DNA from 3 places in the Brachybacterium hainanense genome. Region 3 is predicted to be linked to each of the others. Evidence: predicted binding sites of a transcription regulator. Region 3 holds the regulator's gene; each other region holds the start of a gene.
What was found. The regulator HrcA, encoded in region 3, represses chaperone genes, less so after heat shock. The targets are predictions, from matches to a motif close to TTNGCACTCGNNNNNNNCGAGTGCNAA.
Positions count from the first base shown of each region.

Region 1: a site for HrcA is predicted at 1,596-1,622, ahead of ACFFF6_RS07140 (Hsp20/alpha crystallin family protein). Genes of this name have one in related genera too.
Region 2: a site for HrcA is predicted at 1,850-1,876, ahead of groL (chaperonin GroEL). Genes of this name have one in related genera too.

Region 1 covers NZ_JBHLSV010000006.1:102,849-106,103, reverse strand. The annotation lists gene ACFFF6_RS07150 (sugar-binding transcriptional regulator) at 1-481, shown strand, start outside; gene ACFFF6_RS07145 (phosphotransferase family protein) at 554-1,531, opposite strand; gene ACFFF6_RS07140 (Hsp20/alpha crystallin family protein) at 1,705-2,136, shown strand; gene ACFFF6_RS07135 (sulfurtransferase) at 2,242-3,075, opposite strand; gene ACFFF6_RS07130 (flavin reductase family protein) at 3,164-3,255, opposite strand, start outside.
Region 2 covers NZ_JBHLSV010000019.1:66,985-70,239, forward strand. The annotation lists gene ACFFF6_RS14395 (uracil-DNA glycosylase) at 1-660, opposite strand, end outside; gene ACFFF6_RS14400 (DUF3263 domain-containing protein) at 736-1,044, shown strand; gene ACFFF6_RS14405 (LytR C-terminal domain-containing protein) at 1,147-1,728, shown strand; gene groL (chaperonin GroEL) at 2,061-3,255, shown strand, end outside.
Region 3 covers NZ_JBHLSV010000010.1:1,128-4,382, forward strand. The annotation lists gene ACFFF6_RS09525 (DUF3097 domain-containing protein) at 21-896, opposite strand; gene hrcA (heat-inducible transcriptional repressor HrcA) at 1,049-2,050, shown strand; gene dnaJ (molecular chaperone DnaJ) at 2,112-3,239, shown strand; gene ACFFF6_RS09540 (16S rRNA (uracil(1498)-N(3))-methyltransferase) at 3,241-3,255, shown strand, end outside.

The DNA.
Region 1 (3,255 bases), on a different contig from region 3:
CGACGACCCGGGGCTCGCTCGGGCGCTGCTGCGGGAGGAGAGGGTCGCCACCACCATGGCCCTCGCGGCCCGCGCCGACATCGCCCTCGTCGGCGTCGCCGGGATCCATGCACCTGCGGACGGCGACGTCCTGGCCGAGTACCTCACCCCGGAGATCTCCGCCGCGATCAGCCGGGGCGCCGCGGTCGGGCACATCCTCGACCACCACTTCGACGCGGAAGGCCGCCACGTCCGCACCCCGCTCTCGGAGCGGACGCTCGCACTCTCCCTCGAGGAGCTGCGCCGGATCCCGACGGTGGTCGGCGTCGCCTGCGGCCCCGAGAAGGAGGAGGCGATCATCGCGGCCGTCCGCGGCGGGATCCTCGACGCCCTGGTGACCGACGAGGCGACCGCGGAGGGGATCCTCGACCGGCTCGAGGGAACGACCCGGACCGATCGCGCGCTCGGCACGCACAGATCAGGACGTGTCCGGCCTGTCTGATGCCCGTTCGCCACGGCCCGGGACCGGCGGCTGAGCGCACCGGGCCGTGCCATCGTCCCGTCGCCGGACAGCTCACCGGAGCACGGGGGCGAGATATCCGCCCTCGGGATCGAGCAGCCCGGAGAGCAGCCGGCCCGGGCGCCACAGCTGCGCCGATTCCCGGATGTCGTCGTGCCCGAGCCAGATGTCCAGGTCCCGCAGCTGGTCGAGGACCGCGGCCCCGTGGAGGAGCACGCGGCCGCGGACAGGGTCCATGCCCCGGGCGGCGATGCCTGCCGCGGCGTCGCCCGCCGCGGAGTCCACGTGGTCGCCGTCCTCGCTCACCCGCGCCTCGCACATCAGCCGGGCGAGGTCGATCTCGACCGGTCCGCGCACGGCGAACTCGAAGTCCAGCAGGGCGACGACCTCGTCGTCCCAGAGCGCGTTCATCAACGCGAGGTCGCCGTGGGCCACGACCTGCGCGGCGTCCGGGGCCGCCCGGAAGTACTCGCCGATGATCCTGCGGAGCCGGGAGCGCCGCCCTTCGGGCAGGTCCAGCGCGCCCTCGGCCCGCCCCGCCGCCGCCAGGGCGTCCTCGAGCGTCTCCGGGACGTATCCCCCGTGCGACTCCACGTGCGCCTGCAGCGCGGGCGTCGCCCGATGCGCGGCCCGGGCCCGCTCCCACAGCTGCTGGACGGCCTGTCTCTGCTGCGAGGACGTCAGCGCCCGCCACACGTCCTGCAGGTTCCGGCCCCGGACCTCTCGAGTCACGATCCAGCCGTGCCCCTCGACGGTGCCCGCGCCGAGGATCTCGGGGTGCCCGACCTCCCGCGGCAGGGCGCGGACGAGCGCCACCTCGCGGGCCATGTCGCCGGGGTCGTGCGCGATCCGCACCGCGATGCCCTCGCCCACCCAGGTCGCATGGGAGTACCCGTTCGCGCGCCGCATCCGTGCGAGGTCGGCGCCGTGACGGGCGGCGACCTCGGCCGCCAGGCGCCGGACCAGCGCGACACGGGACGGGTCGCGGCGGCGGTCGAGCGGGTGGACGGTCGCATCGGGCTCCGAGCTCATCCGGTCACCCTCTCACGGGCTCCGCCGCGCGGCCCTCGCGGCGTTCGCCGCCGGCGAACGAACTCTGGCACTCTCATGGGGAGAGTGCTAATTTTCTGCTCAGCGGGGGCAGGACGAGCCCCGCACCCCCGAAAGCCGCGGCCACCCGAGGTGGCCCTCAGGAAGGAGAAGCGATGGCACCCTACGATCCGCTCCGGGACCTGGAGCGCTTCACCCACTCGATCCTCGACCCGGGCCGTCGAGGCCTGCGTCAGATCCCGATGGATCTGTACCGCACCCAGGAGGGATACGTCCTGAGCGCGGATCTGCCCGGGATCGACCCCGAGTCCGTCGACGTCGACGTCGACGGGCAGCTGCTCACCATCCGGGCCGAGAGGACGATCGCCCCGGAGGAGAACGCGCAGTGGATCACGCGCGAGCGCACGGGAGGTACCTTCCTGCGCCAGCTGAGCCTCGGACAGGGGCTCGACACCGACGGCATCGCCGCGAGCTACCGCAACGGCGTGCTCACGGTGACGATCCCCGTCAGCGAGAAGGCGAAGCCTCGCAAGATCGAGGTCCGCACCGCCGATGATCCCCAGCAGATCGAGGCGAGCTCGAGCTGAGCAGTCCGCCGCGGGAGGGGCGACGCCGAGCCCCTCCCGCGGCGAGCCCGCGCCGTCGCGAGCCGGGGGCCTTCCACGGCGCCGGGCCCGCGCGCACCGGCGAGGTCACCTCTGCGCCGAGCGCCCCGGGATCGCCGCGTACTCGGACCAGCCTCCGGGATACAGGCGTCCCCGACCGAGACCGATGTGCTCCAGGGTCAGCAGAGTGTGGCACGCGGTGACCCCCGAGCCGCAGGAGGAGATGACCTCCGCACCGTCCTCGACACCCGCTCGCCGGAACGTCTCCCGCAGCGTCGCGGCCGACAGCAGCCGGCCCTCGGCGTCGAGGTTCCGACGACAGGGGATGTTGACGGCGCCCGGGATGTGCCCCGGCAGCGGATCGCTGGGTACCTGCAGGCTCCCGTCGAAGCGGTCGGGGTTGCGGGCATCCAGGACGAGGCCCGGCCAGGCGTCGACCTCATCGGCGTCCGCGAGCAGCTCCGCCGGCCACGGGATCACCGGGCGCTCCTGCGGCGCGAGCCGCACGAGGTCGGTCCCGAGATCCCCGGACCATGCGGCGAGCCCTCCGTCGAGCAGAGCGGCGCTCCCTCCGATGGCCCGCAGCATCCACACCAGGCGCGCCGCGATGACGCCGCCGGCATCGTCGTAGGCGACGACGGCGGTGTCCTCTCCGATGCCGAGACCGCCCAGGCCGCGCGCGAACACGGCGGGATCGGGCAACGGGTTGAGCCCCGCCGGTCCGGCGTCGCCGGACAGCCACCGGTCCAGGTCCACGAAGACCGCCCCGGGGATGTGCCCGCTCCGGTACGCCGCCTCCCCGGACGTCCCGTCCAGGTACCAGCGCACATCGGCGAGGACGACCTCGTCCCGATGCGCCTGCAGCCAGGCGTCGTCGACGAACGGGCGCATCACCCCTGGCCGCTTTCGCTGTGCATCCATCGCTCGAGCCTAGAGGGTCGTCCACATGTCGAGAGCCGAGTCTCGCATGACGGAACAGCCTGCGGACAGCTCCGCCGCCGGGGCCCCGTCAGCCCTCCAGGGTCTGCGCCCCTGTGACGAACCCGCGGTTCCAGCGCAGCAGCGGCGGGCTCTCCCGATGAGCGCTGCCGCGACGCACCT
Region 2 (3,255 bases), on a different contig from region 3:
GTCGATGCCGCGGGCGCCCTGCGCCTCCAGCAGGGCGTTGGCCTGGGAGAACGGGCGCGAGCCGAAGAAGCCGCGCGAGGCGGACAGCGGGCTGGGATGCGGGCTCGAGATGTACGGGACCTGCCCCAGCATCGGCACCAGCGACTGGGCGTCGCGGCCCCACAGGATCGCCACGAGCGGCCCTCCGCGCGCGACGAGCGCACGGATCGCGCGTTCGGTGACCTCCTCCCAGCCCCGCCGCCGATGCGATCCGGCCTGCCCCGGCTGCACCGTGAGCACCCTGTTCAGCAGCAGCACGCCCTGGTCCTGCCAGCGGCTCAGATCGCCGTGCGCCGCGGGGGCGATCCCCAGGTCCGCCTGCATCTCCTGGTAGATGTTGGCGAGGCTGCGCGGCAGCGGGCGGACATCGGCCGAGGTCGCGAAGGACAGCCCGATCGCATGCCCGGGCGTCGGGTACGGATCCTGTCCGACGATGAGCACGCGCACCTCGGACATCGGCCGGGTGAAGGCGCGCAGCACGTTCGCCCCTGCGGGCAGGTAGCCCCGGCCGGCTGCGGCCTCGGCGCGCAGGAAGTCTCCGATCCCGTGGATCCGCTCCTCGACGGGGGAGAGGGCTTCGGCCCAGTCGGCCGCGATCGTCTGCGCGAGAGGGAGAGGCATGGCGCAAGTCTCCCACGGAGAGCCTCACCGGCGCGTCGCCGCAGGCGAGCGCGAGTGCGCGCCTACGCTGGAGCCATGTCCGCCTCCACCGCCCCGCACGTCGACGCCGAGCCCCCCGCCCGGGGCCCTGCGCGGCTGAGCGAGCGCGATCGGCGGATCCTCGCCCTCGAGGCCCGCACCTACCGGTACGTGGGGGCGAAGGAGCGGCGCATCCGGGAGGAGCTCGGCATGACGCCGACCGCGTACTTCGTCCGGCTCAACGCCCTGCTCTCGGACCCCGCGGCGCTCGCCGAGGCGCCCGCGCTCGTGAACCGGCTGCGCTCCCTGCGGACCCGTGACCGCGAGGAGCGGCCCGGCCTGCCGGGCCCTGCGCACGCCGCCTGAGCCCTCCCGCGGGCCCCGGCCCGAGGCGAGCTTCGTCTCCCGGATGCTCTCCGGGGGCGTGTGCTCATCGCCGCGAACAGGTGCAGCGGGTTTAATGGGGCCGTGGCTGATTCCGAGTACCCCTACCCACCGGACGAGTTCGACCGGGAGGCGGCGACGGCGTCCCTCTACGGGGCGCATCGCGCCGAGCACCCGTTCTGGCGGCAGAACCTCGTCTATCTGATCGTCATCGCCGCAGCCTTCCTCGTGCTGCTGGTGCTGCTGTTCTCGATCGTCGGCATGGGCAGGGACGGCGGCGGCGATCGGGCCGATGCGCCCACCACGACCGCCGCGGCCACGGAGACGACCCCGCCGGCGGAGGAGAGCTCGAGCGCCGCGGAGGAGCCCGCCGCCGAACCCGATCGCGCGCGCCCCGTCGTGGTCATCAACGCCGGCGGCATCAACGGCATGGCCGGCGCCTGGCGCGACACCCTCGAGGGCGCGGGATGGACCTCCGTCGATGTGGCGACCGCGGACAGCCAGCAGGAGGAGGCCGTCGTCTTCTACCGCGACGAGGCCGATGCCGCGACCGCGCAGGCGCTCGCGCAGGAGGTCGGCGCGGGCGAGGCCCGCCAGAGCGACGAGTACGACAACGCCATCACCTTCGTCGCCGTGACGGAGCCCGGCTCCGGCGAGGACGGATGAGCTGCTGACCCCTCCCGGGCCCCGGCGGGCCCGGAGCCGATGCGCGCCCCGGCTTCCGAGCCGGGGCGCGCTGTTGTCCCGGGCGCGCGCCGTCCGCCCCGGGCGCAATTCTCACCGGGGGTTAGCACTCACAGGCCCCGAGTGCTTATGATGATCTGGCACTCGTCGGTCGCGAGTGACAGGCGCCCCGGCGTCCTGGCGCAGCGACCCGACGGCTGAGCATTCCGGCCCCGTGAGGAGTCCGGCGCGTCGTGACAGGAACGGCGCGCGGGTCGCCGTCCGTCGCGGGCACTGGGCCGGGTGGACACCACAGACACGGGAGAGATTCCACAATGGCCAAGCTCATCGCTTACGACGAGGAGGCCCGTCGCGGCCTCGAGCGGGGTATGAACCAGCTCGCCGACGCCGTCAAGGTCACCCTCGGCCCCAAGGGCCGCAACGTCGTCCTCGAGAAGTCCTGGGGCGCCCCCACGATCACCAACGACGGCGTGTCCATCGCCAAGGAGATCGAGCTCGACGACCCGTACGAGAAGATCGGTGCGGAGCTCGTCAAGGAGGTCGCCAAGAAGACCGACGACATCGCGGGCGACGGCACCACCACCGCCACCGTGCTGGCCCAGGCCCTGGTCAAGGAGGGCCTGCGCAACGTCGCCGCCGGCGCCAACCCGATCGCGCTCAAGCGCGGCATCGACAAGGCCGTGGCCGCGGTCTCCGAGACCCTGCTCGCGCAGGCCAAGGAGATCGAGACCAAGGAGCAGATCGCGAACACCGCCGCCATCTCCGCGGCCGACCCGGCGATCGGCGAGCTCATCGCCGAGGCGCTCGACAAGGTCGGCAAGGAGGGCGTGATCACGGTCGAGGAGTCCAACACCATGGGCCTCGAGCTGGAGCTCACCGAGGGCATGCGTTTCGACAAGGGCTTCACCTCGCCGTACTTCGTGACGGATGCGGAGCGCCAGGAGGCGGTCCTCGAGGACCCGTACATCCTCCTGATGAACTCCAAGATCTCCTCGGTCAAGGATCTGCTGCCGCTGCTGGAGAAGGTCATCCAGGCCGGCAAGCCGCTCGCGATCATCGCCGAGGACGTCGAGGGCGAGGCCCTCGCGGTCCTCGTCGTCAACAAGCTCAAGGGCTCCTTCAAGTCCGTGGCCGTCAAGGCCCCCGGCTTCGGCGACCGTCGCAAGGCGATGCTCGAGGACATGGCGATCCTCACCGGCGGTCAGGTCATCTCCGAGGAGGTCGGCCTCAAGCTCGAGACCGCGGGCCTCGAGCTGCTGGGCCAGGCGCGCAAGGTCGTCGTCACCAAGGACGAGACCACCATCGTCGAGGGCTCCGGCGACGCCGAGCGCATCGCCGGTCGCGTCAAGCAGATCCGCGCGGAGATCGAGAACTCCGACTCGGACTACGACCGCGAGAAGCTCCAGGAGCGTCTGGCGAAGCTGGCCGGCGGCGTGGCCGTCATCAAGGCCGGCGCCGCGACCGAGGTCGAGCTCAAGGAGCGCAAGCACCGCATCGAGGACGCCGTGC
Region 3 (3,255 bases):
GCCCGCGCCGACCGCTCGCCTCATTCCTGCGGGGCGGTGACCCAGTCGATGAGCTCCTCGATGCGACCCGAGAGCGTCGGCTCGACGTCGGCGTAGGAGCGGACGGTCGCGAGGATCCGCTGCCAGCCCTCGGCGATGTCGATCTGGCTCGCGCGGGGCCAGCCGAGGGCGGCGAGGGATCCGACCTTGATATCGGTGCCCTTGGGCACATGCGGCCAGGCCTCGAGGCCGACCCGGGCGGGCTTGACCGCCTGCCACACGTCGACGTACGGATGTCCCAGGATCAGGACGTTCCCCTGCGCTCCGCGCATGCGCATGACCTGCTGGGCGATGCGGGTCTCCTTGGAGCCGGGCACGAGATGGTCCACGAGGATCCCCAGCCGTCGGCGCGGGCCGGGAGCGAAGTCGGCGACCCGCTCCGCGAGGTTGTCGGCGCCGTCGAGCATCTCGACGACCACGCCCTCGATCCGCAGGTCGTGTCCCCAGACCTTCTGCACGAGCTCGGCATCGTGCTTGCCCTCCACCCAGATCCGGGAGGCGCGGGCCGTGCGGGCCCGGGCGCCCTCGACGTACACGGAGCCGCTCGCCGAGCGCTGCGGCGCCCGTTGCGCGGCCGGCGCGGGGCGGACCAGGCGGACCGGTTTCCCGTCGATCATGAAACCCGGTCCCAGCGGGAAGCTGCGGACGATCCCGCGGCGGTCCTCCAGCTCGACGCAGATCTCGCCGGCGATCTTCTCGAGGCGGGTGACGGCGCCGGTGAAGCCGGTCCCGGCCTCCTCGACGACGAGCCCGCGCGCCACGGGCACGTCACGGGCGACGGGGCGGCGCCGATGGTGGGCCGCGGTGGTGCCCAGCACATCGGAGCCATAGCGATCGGGGAAGGAGCTCGGTGACACGCCGCCACGGTACCCCGGTGGCGAACGCCTCTCTCGCAGGCCCGCCCGGAACGCGTAGCATTGGCACTCTGGGCCCTCGGGTGCCAGCATCGGGAGACGCAGACACGCAGACAGCAGAGACACCGCAGAGACAGGGACGGGAGGTGCCGGAGATGGATCCGCGCAAGCTGCAGATCCTCGGCGCGATCGTCGAGGACTTCGTCGCCACGCGCGAGCCGGTCGGCTCCAAGTCGCTGCTGGACCGTCACGACCTGGGCGTCTCCGCGGCCACGGTGCGCAACGACATGTCGGTCCTCGAGGAGGAGGGGCTGATCACCCAGCCCCACACCTCGGCCGGGCGCGTGCCCACCGACAAGGGCTACCGCGCCTTCGTCGACCACGTCGCGACCATCAAGCCGCTCTCCACCGGGGAGAGGCGCGCCATCAGCACCTTCCTCGAGGACGCCGGGGACGTCGACGAGCTGCTCTTCCGCACCGTGCGGCTGCTCTCCCAGCTGACCCACCAGGTCGCCATGGTCCAGTATCCGGCGCCGCAGCAGGCCCGGGTGCGGCACATCGAGCTGGTCAAGGTCGCGGACTCCCTCCTGCTGGTCGTGCTCATCACCGAGTCCGGCCGCGTGGACCAGCGCACCATCGCGCTGTCCCAGCCCCGTGAGGCGGCGTTCTACGCGGGCCTGCGCGACGGCCTGCTGCGCGCCGTGAGCGGACGCGAGGTGACCGACGTGGACCGGAGCCTGGACCAGCTCGTGGCCGCGAGCCCCGCCCCCGACCAGGACAGCGTGCGCGAGGTGACGGACATGGTCGCCGCGCTCGCGGCCTCCCGCACCGAGGATCGGATCGTGCTGGCCGGCACGGGGAACCTGGCCCGCTCCGCCGCCGACTTCTCCCGCGACATGGAGCCCCTGCTCGATCTGCTCGAGGAGCAGCTCGTGCTGCTGCGGCTGCTCTCGGAGATGAGTGCGGAGCCCGGAGCCGTCGAGGTGCGCATCGGCCAGGAGATCCGCAACCGCTCGCTGACCCAAGCCGCCCTCGTCGGCGCAGGGTATCGTCCCGGATCGCATCTGGCGATCCTCGGCCCCACCCGCATGGACTACGTCACCGGCATCTCCACGGTGCAGGCGCTCGCCCGCTACATCAACCGCTTCCTGGAGTGACGGGACTCTTCGCCCGCCCGCTGCGACTCCGCCCCCATCCACTATCTGAGGAATCCCCTTCGTGAACGAGGACTACTACGAGCTGCTCGGCGTCTCCAAGGACGCCTCGACCGACCAGATCAAGAAGGCCTACCAGAAGGCGGCCCGCTCGCTGCATCCGGACGTGAACCCGGACCCGGAGGCGGCGGAGAAGTACAAGAAGGTCTCCCAGGCCTACGAGACGCTCAAGAACCCCGACAAGCGCCGGCAGTACGACATGGGCGGCGGGCCGGGGATGGGCGGCTTCCCCGGCGGCGGGGCCGGCTTCGACTTCTCCGACATCTTCGACATGTTCGCAGGGGCCTCCGGCATGCGCGGCCGTGGCCAGGGCCCGGTCCCGCGCCAGCGCCGCGGCGGCGACATCCTGCGCCGGACGACGATCGACCTGCGCGATGTGGTCTTCGGCACCGAGCAGAAGATCACCTTCCGCACCGCCGTGCTCTGCCAGACCTGCCACGGCTCCTGCGCGGCGGAGGGGACGAGCCCCATTCGATGCACCCAGTGCAACGGCTCGGGCCACGTGCAGCGGGTCGCGCAGTCGCTGCTGGGCCAGATGGTGACGATGGCGCCGTGCCCCACCTGCGAGGGCCATGGCGACATCATCGAGCATCCGTGCACGGCCTGCGCCGGACACGGCCGCATCCAGGACGAGCGGACCCTCACCGTGAAGATCCCCGCCGGCGTCGAGCACGGCACGCGCATCCAGCTGCGCGGCGAGGGCGAGGTCGGCGAGGCCGGCGGCCCCTCCGGCGACCTCCTCGTCGAGCTCTCCGTCGCCGAGCACGACGTCTTCCACCGCGAGGGCGACGACCTCGTGGCCCAGGTGAGCGTGCCGATGACCTCCGCCGCCCTCGGCGCCACCGTTCCCCTGGAGACCTTCGACGGCGTGCAGGAGCTGCGGATCCGCCCGGGCAGCCAGCCCGGCGAGGAGATCACCCTCAAGGGCCTCGGCGTGTCCCCGCTGCGCCGCGAGCGGCGCGGCGACATCCGTATCGAGCTCGACGTCATGGTCCCCACGGGCCTCACCGAGGAGCAGACCGAGCTGCTGGAGCGGTTCTCCGCCCTCCGCGGCGAGGAGACCCCCCGCACCGGCGGACGCCGCCACGGCGGCATGTTCGACAAGATCCGCGAGCGGTTCCGGGACCTCTGAGATGCCCGCGACGCCG